Linked DNA regions of Hydrogenispora ethanolica. Each later gene encodes a partner of the first gene's protein in a complex. Links are inferred from orthologs where the notes say so. Each region holds a gene or a part of one and is shown on either strand. Other genes may lie near its edges. The genes, in order: rpsG and tig.

Region 1 (3,769 bases):
AGTCGCCCGGCCTTGGGAAATCGAACGGATTACCGTTGCATAGCCGAACATTTCCGAGAGCGGAACGTGCCCTCTAATGATTTGAGCGCCGGCCCGGGCTTCCATTCCTTCAATCCGGCCACGCCGGGAATTGAAGTCGCCCATGATGTCACCCATATATTCTTCAGGAGTCGTAATCTCCACCCGCATAATGGGTTCCAGAATAACCGGATTCGCTTTTTTGGCCCCGTCTTTAAAGGACATCGAAGCCGCGACGCGGAAAGCCATTTCGGAAGAGTCAACCTCGTGATAAGAACCATCATATAATGTGGCCTTGATGTCCACCATGGGATAACCGGCCAGGACACCCGTAGTCATCGCTTCCTTAATCCCAGCCTCGATCGGCGGAACATATTCGCGAGGTACCACGCCACCGACGATTTTGTTTTCAAACACAAAGCCGGTACCGGGTTCAAGCGGTTCGAGTTCGAGCCAGACATGACCGTATTGTCCACGTCCGCCCGACTGGCGAACGAACTTGCCTTCGGACTTTACAGACTTGCGGATCGTTTCCCTGTACGCTACCTGGGGCTTGCCAACATTCGCTTCAACCTTAAATTCGCGCAGCAGACGGTCGACAATGATCTCCAAGTGGAGCTCGCCCATACCCGAAATGATGGTTTGACCCGTTTCCTGATCGGTATGAACCCGGAAAGTCGGATCTTCCTCGGCCAATCTCGCGAGGGACAAACCCAATTTGTCTTGGTCGGCCTTGGTCTTGGGCTCAATGGCGATATCGATTACCGGGTCCGGAAACTCCATCGACTCCAGGATAATCGAATTTTTCTCATCACACAGGGTATCTCCGGTGGTGGTATCTTTTAAGCCGACTACCGCCGCAATATCACCAGTGCGAACCATTTCCACATCTTCGCGATGATTGGCGTGCATCCGTAAGATTCGGCCAACCCGTTCCCGTTTGTTTTTGGTTGAATTTAAAACATAAGAACCCGAGGTTAAGACGCCGGAATACACCCGAAAGAACGCCAGTTTACCGACATAAGGATCAGCCATGATTTTAAAAGCCAAGGCCGAGAACGGCTCATTGTCGGAAGCTTGACGGACGAGAGATTCACCGTCATCAGGACTGGTTCCCGATACTGGCGGCAGATCCAACGGCGACGGCAGATAATCCACTACCGCATCCAAAAGCATCTGTACACCCTTGTTTTTAAAAGCGGAACCGCAGATGACCGGCGTAATCTTCGCAGTTAAGGTTCCTTTGCGGACGGCGGCTTTAATTTCGGATTCCGAAATCTCTTGGCCCTCCAAATACTTGAGCATCAATTCCTCATCGAATTCCGCCAAGGACTCAAGCATCTGAGTACGATATTCAGCCACTATATCGACCAAATCCTCCGGGATTGCCGTCTCTTGACTTTTCGTCCCCAAGTCATCAGTATAGATAATCGCTTTCTCGGTAATCAGATCGACCACGCCACTGAAACGCTCTTCCGAGCCGATAGGAACCTGAAGTGGAACCGGATGAGCTCCCAATCGGTTTTTGATCATATCAACGCCACGGAAGAAATCCGCACCGATACGATCCATCTTATTAATGAAAGCGATCCGAGGCACGCCATACTTATCCGCTTGGCGCCAGACGGTTTCCGATTGGGGCTCAACGCCGCCAACCGAGCAGAATACAGCAACAGCGCCATCCAAAACGCGCAACGAACGTTCAACTTCTACTGTAAAATCCACGTGCCCGGGTGTGTCAATAATATTAATTTGATGATTCAGCCATTCACAAGTGGTAGCAGCGGAAGTAATCGTGATTCCGCGCTCTTGCTCCTGAACCATCCAGTCCATCGTAGCCGAGCCATCATGCACTTCGCCCATGCGATGGAGTTTTCCCGTGTAAAATAAGATACGTTCGGTCGTGGTTGTTTTACCAGCGTCAATATGAGCCATAATTCCAATATTCCGAACGTAATGCAGATCAAATTTCTTAGACAATTTTTCCCCTCCAAAAACCTTAAAAGCTCGGGGCTGTGTTTTTTCAACGGCAACCCGTTACCAACGATAATGCGCAAAAGCCCTATTGGCTTCCGCCATCTTATGAGTATCTTCTTTTTTCTTAATCGAAGCACCCACACCTTGAGAGGCGTCAAGAATCTCCGCAGCCAACTTCTCTTCCATCGTCTTTAAATCGCCGCGATTTCGGGCATTGGTAACCATCCAACGAATCGCCAACGATTGCCGGCGCTCCGGCCGCACTTCCACCGGAACCTGATAGGTAGCACCACCAACCCGGCGCGGTTTCACTTCCAAAACCGGCATGACATTTTTTAGCGCGGTTTGAAAAACTTCGATCGATTCTTTGCCGGATTTTTCGCCAACGATATTCATGGCGTTATAAAAAATCCGTTCAGCAAGGCTCTTTTTGCCTTGAAGCATCAACCGGCTGATCATTTCACTCACTTGCTTGCTACCAAAAATCGGGTCAGCAGCCAGTTCTTTTTTAGTAATAAATCCACGACGCGGCACACGAATACCCCCGTTCCTTTACTTCTTCTTCGTAGCAGTAGCTTTCGGTTTTTTAGCACCGTATTTGGAGCGACCTTGCTTACGATTTTGAACACCGGCAGTGTCCAAAGTTCCCCGGATGATGTGATAACGCACACCAGGAAGATCCTTCACACGACCACCACGGATTAGTACAACCGAGTGCTCCTGCAGATTGTGACCTTCGCCCGGGATATAAGCGGTGACTTCCATGCGGTTCGTCAGACGCACCCTCGCTACTTTACGCAATGCCGAATTCGGCTTTTTAGGAGTAACCGTCGAAACACGAGTACAGACCCCTCTTTTTTGCGGGCTACCGTCGGTTTTGATCATTTGCTCTTTATTTACGTTGTAAGCCCAACCCAGAGCCGGAGCGGTACTCTTTTTTGACACTTCCTCGCGACCTTTTCTGACTAACTGATTAATCGTTGGCAAATCAATAACCTCCTTCCGTGTTGCTTATATTATTTGATCAGAGCGACAACTGACGCCCCAACCTCAATCTGGCACAAATGTCCAAGTTCTTTTTGACCAAAATCAACCGCGGTTAACGGAATTTTGTTCTCCTGGCAGCAATCCGTAATCCGTTTCACCAAAAAATCTTCAATGTCATTTGCGATATATACGGCGCTAACCTTATTCTGTTGAATCGCTCGCAAAGTTTGCTTTAAACCAATTACTTTTTCTTTAGCTTCGCGAATGGCCTGGACAGAATGAGCCATCATCGCCTCCAAAAAAGCGCATGAAATAAGTCCCAAATCAGACACTTTTATATTTTAACATCAAATATATACGGTGTCAAGAAATTCTTATCGTCAATCGCTGCTAATCTTGGCGTTGCGATAACGGGACATTCCAGTACCGGCCGGAATCAACTTACCGATACAGACATTTTCCTTGAGGCCGATTAACGGATCCTTTTTACCTTTAATCGAAGCTTCGGTGAGGACCCGGGTAGTCTCTTGGAACGAGGCGGCCGACAGGAAGCTATCGGTTGCCAGCGACGCCTTGGTGATTCCCAGCAGGAGCGGCCTGGCAATTGCCGGTTCTCCACCCTCTGCTTCGACCTTGAGATTCTCATCCTCCAGTTCAAAGACATCGACCAATCCGCCGGGCAACAGATCCGTATCGCCGGAATGTTCAACTTTACGTTTGCGCAACATCTGGCGGACAGTCACTTCAATATGCTTATCATTGATCCAGACACCCTGGGAGCGGTAGA
Region 2 (16,564 bases), on another replicon or contig:
CAGCGCGGCCAGGATCAATCCGCTGTGCAACGCTTGTTTTGAGGTATTGCCGGCGTTTTTCAATTCGTTTCTTCCGATATAGTGGGCCACCACCACCGTTCCTCCCACGGCCAGAGAGGAAAAGGCGGCGATGAAAATATTGTTGAGGGTATCGATGAGGCCGATGGCGGCGGCGGCTTCTTTGCCGATACGCGCGGCCATCATGGCATTCACGGCTCCCATCAGGGTGATGAAAGCTTGCTCGGTGATGACGGGAAGCGTCAAGCGCCATACTTCGCCGCGGATTTGCCGGTTGTCAGGGGAAGCTTTGAACATCGAAGCGTGTCTTCCTGTATGTTTTCAACAGCTGCCAAACCTAATTGTATTATACCACCTTCCGCCCGGGCCGGATTGAAATATCTTTTTACCCAATCGTAATTTACATATTGTTAAACCCGCCGGATTTGCCGATTATTAAAAAATAAGGTTACATGGAAACGATTTCATCGCCAAGCCCAATTTTCAAACATTCAGGGTGGGAGCGGCGGAAAGGCCTCCGGGGGTTTTGACAATATGGATGACCTGAACAGGACGAAGCAAGATTTGCTGCAAGAACTAGTCGCATTGCGCCAGGAAAACGAGGCGCTACAAAAAGAAAGGTCGCAACTCCGCGATTTGCAGGAACGGTTCCACTTCTTGCAAGTCCTGCTCGATACCATACCCAGCCCCTTTTTTTATAAGGACCGCGCCGGCCGCTATTTGGGGTGCAACGTCGGTCTGGAAAAATATCTGGGCCGCTCCCGCGATCAGATCATCGGCAAAACCTCCGCTGAAATCTATCCCCCGGAAAATGCCGCGCAATACCGCCGCCATGACCTGGAACTGCTTCAAACCGGCGGGACGCGGACCGATGAGGACCGGGTCGGCTTTCTGCCGGACGGCCGCGAACACCACGTCCTGATCAAGAAAGCCTGCTACCGCGGGAAGAATGGCGAGATCGGCGGGGTAGTCGGAGTGATCGCCGAGGTTAACGGCTACCCGAAGGCGACGGACGCCGCAGAAAACCTTGGCCGCGCCGGGAGCCAATTCCTCGCCAATATCAGCCAGGAGATCCGGGCTCCGCTGACTGGGATCGTCAGCCTGACCGATTTGCTGCTGCGGACCGATCTCAGCGGCGCGCAGCGCGAGTATCTGACGCTGATTCAGCAAGCCGCGCTCACCCTGCGCCAGTTGATCCACGATATTCTCGATCTGAACAAGCCGGAGAAAGACGCGGCCGATTTGGAGATCGCGCCGTTTGATCTCTATGTGACCATCATGAATGGGATCAAGATCGCCGATATGGCGGCCGGCAATAAAGGACTGCATCTGCTGTACAGCATCGATTCATCCATCCCGCAACGGGTCCGGGGGGATAAACTCCGTTTGCAACAAATTCTGAGCAATATTCTGAATCACGCCATCCAATGCACCGAGCGGGGTTCGATCTCGGTCACCGTCACCCGCCAGGGCGAGTCGAAGGGAATCACCGCCGTTCGCTTCCGGATCGCCGATACCGGGAGCGGCATTCCCCCGGAGAAGCTGGCGGCGCTCTTTGAATCTTCCCGGCGAGCGGAGGAACCCGACGATGAGGGCACCGGATTGGGCCTGGCCATCGCCAAGCATTTCATCGAACGGATGGGAGGCGACCTTCAGGTCCAAAGCGAGGTCGACAAAGGCAGCTGCTTTGTGTTCACGATTGCCTTTCCCGGGGCCGGCGTTCCGCCGGAAACCGGCGAGCGGGAATCCTCCATAGCTCAGGGAATGGCCAGACCGCGGGAGGCTTTCCGGATCCTCGTGGCTGAAGATTATGAAGCCAACCAGATCGTGATGGGTGAGATTTTAAAGTTCAAAGGCTACCAGTATACGGTGGTCGCGAACGGAATCGAAGCTCTGAAGGAGTTGGAGCGGAACCGCTACGATCTGGTGCTGATGGACGTTCAAATGCCGGGGATGAGCGGTTTGGAAGCCACCGCGCGGCTGCGGCTGGGCGAGCAAGGGACCGGCCGGCGTCTGCCGGTCATCGGCCTGACGGGCTACGCCATGACCGAAGACGAAGAACGCTGTCGGGCCGCAGGGATGGACGGCTATCTGGCTAAGCCCATCTCCGTCAAGGAACTCTACGATCTCCTGGACCATTTTTTAAAATAACTTGAGCCCGCCGAATGGGACGGTTTCCGGAGCGAGTAGCCCCGGGCCTTCTCAATCCGGAAGCGGTCCGGCGGGCGACGTACCGTGAGGTTGGGAAACCCGAGCTGGAACCCAGGAATGCTCTTCCCGGGACCGGGTGGACCTGTCCTTGCCATCGGCTAACGCTGTCAAGCCACGGGGGAGTTGTTCCGGGAGCCGGGCGACTTCGTCCGCGCCACGGGACAACTGTCCCGGATCAGGGGAGAACACGGCCGGGGAGCGGGCGAGTTTTCCCCTGATCCGGCTCACTTGTTCCGGGATGCGGGAGAGTTCTCCCGAAGGCCGGACCACCTCGTCCCAGCCCCGGGATCACCCGGCCGAAGCTGTGGCAGAGTCCGCCGGGGCTCGGGAGAGCATTTCCGGCGCCCGGGAAGGGATATCTCCGCCGCGGGGAGACTCCGCCACCCGGTGGGACGGCCGGAGCGCGACGCGGAGACTCTGCGGCGGGTCGGAACTTTTCCGGCCTGAGCTAGCGCTGTTTCGTCCGGAGGATTCAAAGGTCTCCGGTCGGACGGGAACCTCTTTTAAGGGCGGGAGCGGTGGGTTTATAATGGTGACTTGGATAGGAAAGAAAGACGGAATGCACATGCCGGAGGAGAATTTTTGGCGGAAGGGACGCACGAGCGCGTCCCTTTTTTTATTGAGATTTCCGGCTGGAAATGCGGGCCTAAACGGAGATGGTTTTTCAGAATCAAGATTAACGAAAGCCCCAGCCGAGGACACGAGAGATCCCTCCCGACGCTCCGTTTCCGATGGCATGCCGGAAAAGCGCAGGGCATACAATTAAAATTGACGACCCGATAAGACGAAGGGAATTCGAATCAAGATTCGCATCCGAAAAAAGCCGGGTGCGATGGCAAACCAACGACAAGGAAAATATGCCGCATCTCATCCGGGCGTCAAGGGACGGGTTGCGGCGTACCGATGATGCGCTTTTGGGAGGTCGATCATGTCCTGCTGGTTCAATCGTGAGACTCATGAAACCGTTCAGGCTTTTTCCAGCCATGCCGAGCGGGGGTTAACGACCGGCGAGGCCGGGAAGCGTTTGGCAGAAGCCGGCCCCAACCAACTGGAAGAACACCGGAAGATCGCGCCATTCCGAATCTTCTTGGAGCAATTCTCCGATTTTATGGTACTGGTCCTGATCGGCGCGGCTATCGTCTCGGGCTTGCTCGGCGAAAAGGCCGATGCGATCACGATCGTCGCGATCGTGGTGCTCAATGCGGTGCTCGGCTTTGTGCAGGAGTTCCGGGCCGAAAAATCCCTGGCTGCGCTGCGGGAGCTGACGGCGCCCCTGGCCCATGTGCTGCGGGATTCCAAGGTGCAGCGCATTCCGGCCAAAAATTTGGTCCCCGGGGATATTCTCATTTTGGAAAGCGGCGATAAAGTCGCCGCCGACGGGAGGATCATCGCCGCGGTCGATCTGGAATTGAATGAAGCGACGCTCACCGGAGAATCACTGCCGGTCGTCAAAACCATGGCGGTCTTGCGCCAGGACCGGCTGTCACTGGGCGATCAACGGAATATGGTCTTCGCCGGGACCGTGGTCTGCGGCGGCCGGGGCCGGGCAGTGGTCACCGCCACCGGCATGAAGACGGAGATCGGCAAAATCGCCGGGATGATCGGCTCCGCCCAGGACGACGAGACGCCGCTGCAGAAGCGACTGGAGCAGCTCGGCCGCTGGCTGGTGGTGCTCTGTCTCGGCATCTGCGCCGCGGTCGGAACCATGGGCATAGTCCGGGGCGAACCGCCGCGCCAGATGTTTCTCTCCGCGGTCAGCCTGGCGGTGGCGGCCATTCCGGAAGGGCTGCCGGCCATCGTCACCATCGCGCTGGCCATCGGGGTGCAAAAGATGATCAAGCGCAACGCGATCATCCGCAAGCTCCCGGCCGTGGAGACCCTGGGCTGCGCTACGGTGATTTGTTCCGATAAGACCGGCACCCTGACCCAGAACGAACTGACCGTCACCAAAGTCTGGACGGGGGTCAAAGAATATTCCCTCGAAACCGAGGCGGCTGTCGCTCCGGCCCCCGACCTCCGGCAGGTGCTGGAGATCGGCGCGCTGTGCAATAATGCCCAATTGGAGCAGGCTCCGGGTTCGAAGCGGCCGGTCAGCCTCGGCGATCCTACCGAAGGCGCCTTGCTGGTGGCGGCCCAGCGCTGCGGCATGGAGCCGCTCCGTTTGGCCCGCCAAACCGCGCGCCTCGGCGAATTGGCCTTCTCCTCCGACCGCAAGCGGATGAGTGTCCTGATCCAGGATCCCCAGGGGCAACGGCGGTTATTGACGAAAGGAGCCGCCGACGTGCTCCTGGGGCGTTGCGGGCAGGTGGTGACCAGCGCCGGAATTGTTCCGCTGACGCCGTCCCTGCAAGCGGCGGTCCGCGCCCGGGTCGACCAGTGGAGCGCCGAGGCGCTCCGGGTCCTGGCCTTCGCCTATCGGCCGGCCGACCCCCGGGAACGGCTGGCCAAGGACGGCCCCGATCCCGAAGTGGGCCTGGTCTTTGCCGGGCTGGTGGGGATGAACGATCCGCCCCGGCCGGAGTCGCGGCTGGCGGTGGAACGGTCCAAGCGGGCCGGGATCAAGGTTAAAATGATCACCGGCGATTATCCGCGCACCGCCGCGGCCATCGGCAAACAAATCGGCCTGCTGCGGCCGGCGGGGAAGATCATCACCGGCGCGGAACTCGATGAGTTGTCCGATGCCGCGCTGGCTAAGGTGATCGGGGAGATCGACATCTTCGCCCGGGTCTCGCCCCATCACAAGCTGCGGGTGGTCCGGGCGCTCAAGCAGAACGGCGAGATCGTGGCCATGACCGGCGACGGCGTGAATGACGCCCCGGCGGTCAAAGAGGCCGATATCGGCGTGGCCATGGGGGAGAGTGGCACCGATGTCACCAAGGAAGCGGCGGCGATGGTGATTGCCGATGACAATTTCGCGACGATCGTGGCCGCGGTGGAAGAGGGGCGGACCATCTACGAGAATATCCGCAAGTTCATCCGCTACCTGCTCAGCTGCAATATGGGCGAGATCCTGACGATGTTCGGCGGGATCGCCATGGGGCTCCCGGTCCCGTTATTGCCGATTCAGATCTTGTGGGTGAATCTGGTCACCGACGGGTTGCCAGCCATCGCTCTGGGCTTGGAGCAAGGAGAGCGGGATACGATGTGCCGTCCGCCGCGTTCGCCGCGGGAAGGGATCTTCAGCCGCGGCTTAAGCCGGAAGATCGTCTTCCAGGGGCTGATGATCGGCGCCGCCACGTTGCTGGTCTACATCATGAAGCTCCGGGACGGCGGCGACCTGGCGACCGCGCGGACCATGGCCTTTGCCGCATTGGTCTTTGCCCAGCTGTTTTTCGTATTCCAGTGCCGGTCCGAGGAGCATTCGATGTTGGAGATCGGTTTATGGGAGAACCCATACCTGGTGGGCGCGGCGCTCTTGTCCTTTCTCATGCAGGTCGGAGCCATGACCCTGCCTTGGCTGCAAAGGGTTTTTTACACCACCAGCCTGACCTGGAATGAGTGGTTGTTTGTCCTGGCGGTCACGGCGCTCTCGGCCTACCTGAGCGATCTGCTGTTTCAATTCCGTAATGTCATTAAAAAACATTTGGGCATCTTTCGCTGGAAAACGCATAGGGTTCAAAGTTAAGAGGGAAAATAGCCACAGACTGGAAACCGGGGTGGGTCTGTGGTCGAACTGGTATTGTTTATCGGCAGCATCTGTCTCTTCTTTTTCGTACCGGTCCAATTTCGGGTCTACTACCGGAAAATCGGCCCGGATGATCATCTCCTTTACGAGATGGTGTTTCTCGGCGGATTGCTCAAACGCAGGAAAGAGGTCACGCTGCTCCAGCCCACCCCGGCGGGGATCAAGCAAAAGACCGAGCAATCAGGCCACTGGCTTTGGTTCCGGAGGGCTCAGGTAACAGAAACCATATCGCCATTTCAAGGAAATTCCCGCGGCCTGCGGGAATTTTTACACCGTTACCAGGAATACGGTTTGGGGATTACCTTATTAAGTTACTTCCTGCCCGCCAAGTACCAGCACTGGTTGCTGGTGGCTGAGGATCTGGAGAGAAGGGGGCGTTTTGAAAGGTTCCGCTGGTATACCCGGTTCGGTACCGGCGAAGCGGCCAGCACCGCGATTGTTTATGGCTTATTGTGGGGGCTTAAGGCGACGCTCGCCGGGGTGGTGGGCCAAAGGAGCCGCTTCGCCCGGCCGCCCGAGATCCGGATCATCCCCGACTATCAGGCCCTGCGCCTCGACATGCTTTTTGACTGCATATTCAAGGTAAAACTGGGCTATATTATGATTGCTGCCTTCATCGTTAGAGTGCGTTATCGACTGAAAGGGGGTGTCGGATTTGAACGAGCATCCAATTGAAGGCCTCATGAAAACAGCCATGCAAAACATCAAAGAGATGGTTGATGTCAATACCATCTTGGGCGATCCGGTGGAAACGCCGGATGGCAATGTCATTGTTCCCATCTCCAAGGTGACTTTTGGGTTCGCTGCCGGGGGCAGTGAATTTGATACCAATCAGCCGAAACCCAAGGAGAAAGAGAAAGATCGCGCCACCCAGGAAGCGGAAGCCAATGCTTTCCCATTCGGCGGAGGAAGCGGCGCGGGGATCACCATTCACCCGGTCGCGTTTTTAGTGGTCGGGAAGGACCAGACCAAGCTGCTGCCGGTGGAGAGCAACGTGTTGATCGACCGGCTCTTGGATACCGCCCCGCAGCTGTTGGACAAGATTCAGTCCATGTTGAACAGTTCCAGAAATCAGCCTGAAGTCCATTGAAACCGCGTTCAACGCGGTTTTTTTCTGAAATACCGGCTCGACAGTTGAATTCAACTTATCTATCAAAGGAATTCCTGGAAACGGATTGAATTATTTTTGGAAAAACAGAAACTTGCCGTGTATCCTATACGTTTCAAATTGAAGGAATGGCCATGATGGTTCCGGATGGATTTTACTTTTAATGGATTCTAATCTCGAATTTATTTCCAATAATAACCGGTTTCGAAACGCAGGTTTTCCGTCTCGGCTTTACGAATAGTAGTTGGGATCAATCTGTTGAACAAATCCATGAAGGAGTCCTATCTTTCGTATGAAAAAAGTCCTCTTCCTCCTCTGTCTGGCCTTTTTGCCTTGTTTCAACGCTGCCCCGGCCCTAGCGCTCCGCTCCGGCGATCTGGCCGCATCGGCCGCGGTATTAATGGATTATACCACCGGAGAGATTTTATTCGCCAAAAACTCCGATGAACGCCGTCCGCCCGCGAGCACCACTAAGATTATGACCGCCGTCGTCGCGCTGGAACGGGGCGACTTGCGGCAAAAGATCACGGTCGGCGCCAATGCCGAAGGGACCGAGGGCTCTTCCATTTGGTTGAAGGCGGGGGAAGTTCACGAACTCAATGATTTGTTGTACGGGGTTTTACTGAGTTCCGGCAATGATGCTTCGGTCGCTGTCGCCGAGGCCCTGGCAGGGTCGGAGCAGAAGTTCGCCGCATGGATGACCGCCAAAGCGCATGCCCTGGGGGCAGAGTCGACCCGTTTCGAGAATTGCAACGGCCTGCCGGCGCCGAACCATTACACCACCGCCCGGGATCTGGCGCTGATTACCCGGTACGCCTTGCATAATCCGGTTTTTGACGAAATCGTCAAAACGAAGCGCAAGACCATCTCCTGGCCGGGCCATCCCTATGACCGGCTGATGATTAACCATAATAAGCTGCTGTGGCGCTATCCCCTGGCCGACGGCGTGAAAACCGGGTATACGAGGGAAGCCGGCAACTGTTTGGTCTCTTCCGCCACTAAGGATGGCCACCGCCTGATCAGCGTGGTGCTGAACAGCCGGCAGACCTATGCCGACGCCGAAGCTTTATTCCAATACGGGTTTGCCAATTACCAACTGCTCACGGTGGTCAGTCCCAAGGAAAAAATGGGCGCCGTCCGGGTCCGCGACGGGATCCGGCAGCGTGTTCCGGTGCTGGCGAACCGTCCGGTGACTTTGGTAATTCCCAGAGGCGCCGCTCAGCAAGTCCAGGTCAATGTGGCGCTTCCGCCGGCGGTGAAGGCGCCGGTCGAAAAAATGCAGCAGATCGGGGAATTGCAAGTCCGCTTCGGCGATCGACTGCTGCGCAAGGTGCCATTGGTGAGCGCGGCTCCGGTCCGCAAAGAGGGCCTCTTCCACAGGCTGTTCCGCTGGGTGCGGCTATTCTCCTACCAGACCGTGACCCTGTTGAAGTCCCTTGGGACCAAGGTGTTTTCTTGAAAACGGGTCCGGATTGGCAGTGACTCGCTATTGACGGCCCGGATGCCGGGTGCTATAATCTTTATGCAATCGCGCGAGAGTGGCGGAATGGCAGACGCGCTAGACTTAGGATCTAGTGGGCAACCGTGCGGGTTCAAGTCCCGCCTCTCGCACCAAGTCATGCTTGTTTCCGTTTTCAATTGAAGTTGCGCAACCACGGTGACTAAAAGCGATTTTTAGATCAACCGGGGTTATTTTTATTATCAAAAACGCCAATCCTGATCGTGGGATTTTAACGTTCGGTCTTTTGCCGATAAAACGAAGGCATATTTCAGCCAAAAAAGCCATAAATCAATAGGAATGCCATCGTTTACTAAATAGTTAACCAAATGAAGAGGAGTTTTAGCGGCCATTGTCGAAATGCAGATCGAAAGCAATAAAAGGGGAAACCGGACATATATTATTAGTACAGATTCAGGAGGAGCATAAATGCAGTTTCAACGGGAAATGATAGACAAGAATTTCGTCACTTTGGGAGTCACCGCGGATACCGAGGAGATCAAGGAGGCGCTTGCCGAAAGCTATAAAAAGGTGGTCAACAAGGTCAACCTTCCGGGCTTCCGTAAGGGACACATTCCCCGGTCGGTGCTGGAGGCCCACTTCGGAAAGTCCGTTCTGTATGAAGAAGCCATGGAAATCCTGGTTACCAAAGGCTATTTGCAGGCATTGAATGAGATGGATTTGAATCCGATCGATCAGCCGAAACTGGAGATGACGGAGGCTTTCGTCGAGGATCAACCCTTCCAATTCAAGCTGGTCATGGAAGTGCTGCCTGAGGTCGAACTGGGTCAATATAAAGGTTTGGAGATTGAGAAAGCTCCGGTCGAAATCGGCGACGAACAGGTCGAGGAACGGCTGAAAAGCTTACAGGAGCGCCATGCCGAACTGGTATTGAGCGACAAGACGGTTTTGGAAAACGGACAATTCGCAGTGATCGACTTTGAGGGCTATATTGACGGCAAACCGTTTGCCGGTGGAGCGGCCCAGGCCTACACCCTGGAGATCGGCTCCGAAAGCTTCATCCCCGGTTTTGAGGAGCAATTGGTCGGAATGAAGGTCGGGGAGGAGAAAGAGCTTCAGGTAACATTCCCCAATGATTACCCCCGTGAGGAGTTCGCCGGGAAAGAAGCTACTTTTAAAGTGGTCTTGAAAGAGATCAAGGTCAAGGAAGTTCCGGCGATCGATGATGAATTCGCCAAAAGCATCGGTGACTTTGAGGATGTCGCCGCGTTGAAAGCGGATTTGAAAGCCAAAATGACAACCTCCGCCGAGCAGGAGGCGGAAGTCCGCTTCCAGCAGGCGGCGATCGACAAGGCGGTCGAAAACGCCCAGGTTGAAGTCCCCGAAACCCTGATCAAACGGGAAATGGAAGATCTGTTGCACCGTTTCGAGCATAACTTGACCTACCAGGGTCTGACACTTGAAAAATATCAGGAATACTCCAATAAAGGCAAGGAAGAGATTATGGAGGATTTCCGGCCGGAAGCAGTCAAGCGGGTCAAGACCGATCTGGTTTTAAACAGCGTGGCCAAGGCGGAAAAACTGGAAGTGACCGAGGAGGAGCTCACTGAGAAGCTGCAAGAGCTTGCAACCAGGTATCAGCAGAAAGATGCCGCCAAGTTGCGCAAGGACCTGGAGAAAAACGGCCGGATCGCCGATATCCGCCAGGCCGTCTTGCTGGAAAAAACCTCGGATTTAATTACCAGCGCGGCCACGGCGGCGTCCGCTCAATAAGTCGCTCCAGCGTTTCTTTTAGGATGGCTGGTCTTACTAATCAGAACCGCGACGGAGCGACAAGCGTCGAAGGATTTTCTGAATCGATTGGAGGGTAATCTATCATGAATTTGGTTCCGATTGTCGTTGAACAAACGAACCGCGGTGAACGGTCGTACGATATTTTTTCCCGTTTGCTCAAAGATAGAATCGTATTTATCGGGGGCCCGATCGACGACACCATGGCCAATCTGGTCATTGCTCAGTTGTTGTTTTTGCAGAGCGAAGATCCGGATAAGGACATTTCGGTCTACATCAACAGTCCCGGCGGAGTCGTCTATTCCGGGTTGGCAATCTATGATACAATGCAGTTTATCCGTCCCCAGGTAGCCACCGTATGTATTGGAATCGCCGCTAGCATGGCAGCGCTCCTGTTGGCTGCCGGCGCCAAGGGCAAACGGTTCGCCCTGCCCAATTCGCGGGTGATGATTCATCAACCGCATGGCGGCGCCGAAGGTCAGGCGGTGGACATCGATATTCAGGCCCGGGAAATTTTGCGTTTGAAGGAGATCGGCAACCATATCCTGGTGAACCACACCGGCCAGCCGATGGAGAAGATCGAACGCGACATCGACCGCAATTACTGGATGTCGGCCCACGAAGCCAAAGAGTATGGTATTATCGACGAAATTTATTATAAAAATAAGTAGGGGCCCAATGAGAACCTTCTTTGAGGAACCGCCTAGATTCCGAAACGAGGTGAAGGCATGCTGAAATTTGGAGATGAAAAAGGCCAGTTGAAATGTTCATTTTGTGGTAAGGCCCAAGAGCAAGTCAAGAAATTGATCGCAGGCCCCGGAGTCTATATCTGTGACGAATGCATCGAATTGTGCAATGAGATTATTGATGAGGAATTGAGCGAAGAAGGAAGCTTGGACCTTGTCAACAATCCGAAACCCAAGGAGATCAAGGAGATTTTAGACCAGTACGTGATCGGCCAAGATGATGCCAAAAAAACTTTGGCGGTGGCGGTCTATAATCACTATAAGCGGATTAACTCCGAAGAGCGGTTTGAAGATATCGAATTACAAAAAAGCAATATTTTGCTGCTGGGACCGACGGGTTGCGGCAAAACGCTGTTGGCCCAGACGTTGGCCAAGATTTTGAATGTGCCCTTTGCGATCGCCGACGCGACTTCGTTGACCGAAGCGGGTTATGTCGGAGAAGACGTCGAGAATATTCTGCTGAAGCTGATTCAGGCGGCCGATTACGATGTCGAGCGGGCTGAGAAAGGGATCATCTATATCGACGAGGTCGACAAGATAGCCCGAAAATCCGAAAACCCCTCGATTACCCGGGATGTTTCCGGCGAAGGCGTTCAACAGGCGCTACTGAAGATCCTGGAGGGAACCACCGCCTCCGTCCCGCCTCAGGGTGGCCGGAAGCACCCGCATCAAGAATTTATCCAGATCGATACCACGAACATCTTGTTCATCTGCGGCGGGGCTTTTGACGGCATCGACCGGATCATCGAGACCCGTACCGGTAAAAAGACGCTCGGCTTTGGCGCGGAGATCAAGTCCAAGGTCGAAAAGCCGGTGGGCGAGATTTTGCGCCAGATTCTGCCCGAGGATCTCCTGAAATACGGCTTGATCCCCGAATTCGTGGGCAGGCTGCCGATTGTGGTGGCGCTGGATGCCTTAGACGAAGCGGCTCTGGTGCAGATTCTGACCGAACCCAAGAATGCCCTGGTCAAACAGTTCCAGAAAATCTTCGAGCTCGACAGCATCGAGCTAAGTTTTGAATCCGAGGCGCTGGAGCTCATCGCCAAGCTGGCGATCAAACGGAATACCGGAGCGCGCGGCTTGCGGGCGATTATTGAGAAACTGTTGTTGGAATTGATGTATGAGCTGCCGTCGCGGAGCGACGTTAAACGCTGCGTCATTACCAAGAATATGGTGGAAGAGAAAGGCGAGGCCATTTTGATGATGGCCGAGTCGCGCAAGAAAAAGAAGGAAGAGACAGCCTAGTTTCCCAACCGGCGGCGAACCCGCCGGTTTTTTCGTATCCTTTTCCGATGCCCATTCGGGCCATCCGGGGGTTTGTCACAATCTGGACAGAAAGTTAGCGATTCGGGTTTATTTCGCAGCGATCGAGCAGATACTATGGGTGATTTCCTTAGGAAAGGAGTCATCGCAATGGAAGTTGTGGCAAATGTCATCGGGCTGATTAATCTGTTTTTTGCGATTGTCATCGGGTTATACTTCTGGAATTTGCTCCGTTCGCAGCAGGGCAATAAAACCGCGGTGGACCGGGAGTCCCGGAAAGAGATGGAGAAATTACAGCGATTGCGCAGGATCTCGCTGACCGAACCGCTTTCCGAGAAGACCCGGCCCGCCAGTTTCGAAGAGATCATCGGACAAGACGACGGATTAAAAGCGCTCCGGGCCTCGTTATGCGGGCCCAATCCCCAGCATGTGCTGCTTTACGGACCGCCCGGCATCGGCAAAACCGCCGCCGCCCGGGTCATTTTGGAGGAAGCCAAAAAGCAGCCGCTATCTCCGTTCAAAGAAAACGCTAAATTTGTGGAGATGGATGCGACGACCGCCCGTTTCGACGACCGCGGCATCGCCGATCCGCTCATCGGATCGGTCCATGATCCGATCTATCAAGGCGCCGGACCTTTGGGAATCGCGGGTATTCCGCAGCCCAAGCCGGGCGCGGTCACCAAAGCCCACGGCGGCATCCTTTTTATCGATGAGATCGGAGAGCTGCACCCGATTCAGATGAACAAACTGTTGAAGGTGCTGGAAGACAGAAAGGTGTTTCTGGAGAGCGCCTACTACAGCTCCGAGGACGCCAATATTCCCCATCATATCCATGATATCTTCCAGAATGGCTTGCCGGCGGATTTCCGATTGGTCGGAGCGACCACCCGGACCCCGGAAGAGATTCCTCCGGCCATTCGTTCCCGGTGCGTGGAGATCTTTTTCCAACCCCTCGCTCCGGCGGATGTGGAGCGGATCGCCGGGAACGCCGCCAAGAAGATCAGCTTTGAGCTGGAAGCCGGGGTGATGTCGATCATCACCAAATACGCGACCAATGGCCGGGACGCGGTGAATCTGATTCAGATCACCGCGGGATTGGCCATCACCGAGGGCCGCAAAAAAATCATGGTGAAAGATGTGGAATGGGTCATTCACAGCGGCCAGTATTCGCCGCGGCCCAATATCAAGGTTCCTCCGCAGCCACAGGTCGGATACGTGAATGGGCTGGCCGTTTTCGGTCCGAATATGGGTTCCGTGATCCAGGTGGAGGTTTCGGCCATTCCCGCTCAGCCCGGCCAAGGCAAGGTCACCACCACGGGCGTGGTGGACGAGGAAGAGATGGGGCAGGCCGGCCGGAAGATCCGCCGCAAAAGCATGGCGCTGGGATCGGTGGAGAATGTGCTCACCGTAATCCGCAAGTTTCTGGGAGTCAATCCGGCCGATTTTGACATTCATATCAATTTCCCGGGCGGGGTCCCCATTGACGGGCCGTCGGCCGGGATCACGCTGGCGACTGCCATCTATTCCGCCATCACCGGCCGGGAGATCGACAATGAAGTGGCGATGACCGGGGAGATATCCATCCGCGGCGGAGTCATGCCCATCGGCGGGGTGGTCCCCAAGATCGCCGCCGCCAAGGAAGCCGGAGCCAAACGGGTGATCATTCCCAAAGAAAACTGGCAGGAGATGTTTGAATCCGAAACGGGAATTCAGATCGTCCCGGTGGAGCGGATCGAGGAAGTGATTCAGCTGGCGGTCTATCGTTCCAACCTAGAGGTGCCGCCGGTGCGGATCCTGAATAACGAAAAACTGCTCAACAACGAACAATTGATAACCGCGTAAGACAGGGGGCCGAAGCCCCCATTTTTTTATTGATCTTCGGCGGATGTCCGGAAGGGAATTTGACGAAGGACTCGAAATAACTTAGAACGTCCATACCGTGAGCCGCTTTGATACCAACGTTTTTTCCGGAACCTCCGGTAACAATCCCAAGCCATGGTGTACAATAGAGTCGGGAGAATGTCGCCGCGTTGAAATGATGATCCGGGCTGCCTTTTGATTCGTAGAAAGGAAGGGGTTCACCCGTGAATACGAATTCTGCATATCCCAAAATCGTCCTGGCGTTGGGCGGCGGCGGCGCGCGCGGCTTCGCCCATATCGGAGTTTTGCAGGTGCTAAAGGAATCGGGGATTCGGCTCGCGGGGATCGTGGGGACCAGCATGGGGGCCTTGATCGGCGGCACCTATGCCGTGGGGACGGACCTTTACTATCTCGGTCAGTTGGTCGAGTATCTTGGTTGGGAGGATCTGATTGATCTGCGCCTGCCCAGGCTGGGGCTGATCGATGGCGTCAAAGTGCAGACGCTGATCGATCTGTTGACCAAGAAGAAATGTTTTGGCGATACGTTCTTGCCCTATTGGGCGGTGGCGACCGATCTATTCAGCGGCGAGGCGGTCATCTTCAAGGAGGGCCCGTTGGCTCCGGCCATCCGGGCCAGTATCTCCATACCGGGGGTCTTCAACCCGGTGGAAGTGAACGGCAGAATTCTGGTGGACGGCGGAGTGGTGGCCGGCGTTCCGGTGACGGTGGCCAAGGAGATGGAGGGGGACCTCGTGATCGCGGTGAATGTCGGCTTCGATCATACCCAGCACCAGATCAATTCGGTCTTTGACGTATTGTCCAAAGTATTGGACATCATGGGGAACCGGCTGGACGAGAGCCAGCTGGGCCTGGCGGATCTGACCATCGCTCCGCAACTGGGAAACATCGGGACCCTCCATTTTCAACGGGCCAAGGAATGCATCGGCATCGGCCGGGCGGCCGCGGAACGGGTCATCCCCGAGCTCCAGCAACGGATCCTTGAGTTCCAAAAGAAAGGTTTGGTAAGCTACACATCATGAATACCGAGATTGTTGTCGTTGGAGCGGGAGCGGCCGGGACGATCGCGGCGCTGACCGCCGCCAAAGCCGGCGCCCGGGTCGTCCTGATCGAGCGGAACCGTTCGATCGGCCGGAAGCTGGCGATCACCGGCGGCGGCCGCTGTAATTTGACCAACCAGTCGGAATTGGCCGAGCTGGTGGCGAATACCCCCGGAAACGGCCGCTTTTTATACAGCGCCTTTCAGAACTTCGATGCCCAGGCGGTGATGGATCTCTTCCAGAATGAGCTGGGAGTCCGCCTCAAGGTGGAACGGGGTAAACGGGTCTTTCCCGAATCCGATCAGGCCCGGGAAGTGGTCGACGCCTTGGCCCAGGCGCTGCGCCGCCATGGCGTGACGCTGGTCTGCGAAGCGCAAGTGTCGGAACTGTTGATCGCGGACGGGCAGATCGCCGGGGTGCGTTGTGCCGATGGCCGGGAGTTCGGCGCCCGGGCGGTGATCATCGCCACCGGCGGCGCATCCTATCCGGGCACCGGCAGCACCGGGGACGGGTATCGTCTCGCCGCCCAGGCCGGCCATACGCTGACTCCGATCCGGCCTTCCCTGATCCCCTTGGAGACCCGGGAGGAGTGGGTAAAAGACCTGGAGGGACTGGCCCTGACCAATGTGCGGGTCAGCGGCTATTATCAGGGAAAGGTCCTGGAAGCCGAGTTCGGCGAGATGCTGTTTACCAGTTTTGGAGTATCCGGACCGGTCATCTTGAGCCTCAGCCGCAGCATCGCCGGCCGGGTGTTGGAGCAGCCGCTCTCGGTGGTGTTGGCGATCGATTTGAAACCCGCCTTGAGCGAGGCCGAGCTGGATCAGCGGATTCAGCGCGATTTCGCCAAGTATGTCAATAAGTTCTTCCGGAATGCCCTGGATGACTTATTGCCGCAAAAACTGATTCCGGTAGTGGTCAAGCTGTCGGAGATTCCGCCCGAAAAGCCGGTGCACCAGATCACCCGGGAGGAACGGCTGGAGCTGGTGCGGCTATTGAAAGGATTGCAGCTGACGATCAGCCGGCCGCGGCCGCTGAAAGAGGCGATCGTGACCGCCGGCGGGGTGAATGTGAAAGAGATTCATCCCAAGACCATGGCCTCCAAACGTACCGCCGGCCTGTTCTTCGCCGGGGAGGTCATGGATGTGGACGCCTACACCGGCGGCTTCAATTTGCAGATCGCTTTTTCTTCGGGAGTGGCGGCGGGATTGGCCGCCGCGGAGCGGGCGCATGAAGCGGAGCAAAGCCGGGCAAACTGAGTCCGGAGGTGGGTACGCGTGCCGGGACGGTATCGTTGGTATGAGCGGCTCTTTTATCATTTGGTGTTGCGGGAAAAACTCTGTTTGCGGCTGGTTTTTATCCTGGTTG

What was found.
Region 2: the proteins of rpsG (region 1) and tig are in contact, whole or in part, in a crystal structure (PDB 3GTY), measured with the Thermotoga maritima proteins. The link is inferred for Hydrogenispora ethanolica from one-to-one orthologs. Residues at the interface, in WP_004081843.1 of Thermotoga maritima: Lys34, Lys52, Lys55, Glu59, Arg62, Gln63, Glu66, Asn67, Lys69, Val71, Arg95, Ala109, Lys110, Lys111, Gly112, Arg113, Pro114, Glu117, Glu121, Ile124, Ala125, Tyr127, Asn128, Asn129, Thr130, Gly131, Lys135, Asp139, Arg142, Met143; in WP_004081061.1 of Thermotoga maritima: Glu122, Val124, Val129, Leu130, Tyr133, Glu188, Gly259, Ile262, Tyr263, Glu266, Ser270, Glu273, Gln274, Glu277, Arg308, Gln311, Ile312, Ser315, Tyr316, Glu325, Arg329, Arg336, Leu363, Phe366, Trp367, Arg373, Leu377, Arg381, Leu384, Glu387.

Annotation. Positions count from the first base shown.
Region 1 is NZ_SLUN01000065.1:10,377-14,145, reverse strand. The notes cover bases 793-3,769. They hold rpsG (30S ribosomal protein S7), read right to left. Parts: upstream 2,530-3,769; coding sequence 2,056-2,529; downstream 793-2,055. Other genes in these bases: rpoC (DNA-directed RNA polymerase subunit beta'), read right to left, coding at 3,363-3,769; EDC14_RS25905 (ribosomal L7Ae/L30e/S12e/Gadd45 family protein), read right to left, coding at 3,012-3,269; rpsL (30S ribosomal protein S12), read right to left, coding at 2,548-2,982; fusA (elongation factor G), read right to left, coding at 793-1,998. Outside these bases: more of fusA, read right to left, coding at 1-792.
Region 2 is NZ_SLUN01000013.1:57,887-74,450, forward strand. What follows is about bases 8,235-11,101. They hold tig (trigger factor), read left to right. Parts: upstream 8,235-8,949; coding sequence 8,950-10,254; downstream 10,255-11,101. Other genes in these bases: EDC14_RS11845 (D-alanyl-D-alanine carboxypeptidase family protein), read left to right, coding at 8,235-8,481; clpP (ATP-dependent Clp endopeptidase proteolytic subunit ClpP), read left to right, coding at 10,359-10,943; clpX (ATP-dependent Clp protease ATP-binding subunit ClpX), read left to right, coding at 11,001-11,101. Also shown: EDC14_RS11820 (MATE family efflux transporter), read right to left, coding at 1-315; EDC14_RS11825 (ATP-binding protein), read left to right, coding at 553-2,169; EDC14_RS11830 (calcium-translocating P-type ATPase, SERCA-type), read left to right, coding at 3,158-5,854; EDC14_RS11835 (DUF2953 domain-containing protein), read left to right, coding at 5,894-6,589; ytfJ (GerW family sporulation protein), read left to right, coding at 6,570-7,004; more of EDC14_RS11845, read left to right, coding at 7,315-8,234; more of clpX, read left to right, coding at 11,102-12,263; ATP-dependent protease LonB, read left to right, coding at 12,432-14,123; EDC14_RS11875 (patatin-like phospholipase family protein), read left to right, coding at 14,366-15,181; EDC14_RS11880 (BaiN/RdsA family NAD(P)/FAD-dependent oxidoreductase), read left to right, coding at 15,178-16,455; EDC14_RS11885 (hypothetical protein), read left to right, coding at 16,474-16,564. UniProt on the Bacillus subtilis protein: Involved in protein export. Acts as a chaperone by maintaining the newly synthesized protein in an open conformation. Functions as a peptidyl-prolyl cis-trans isomerase.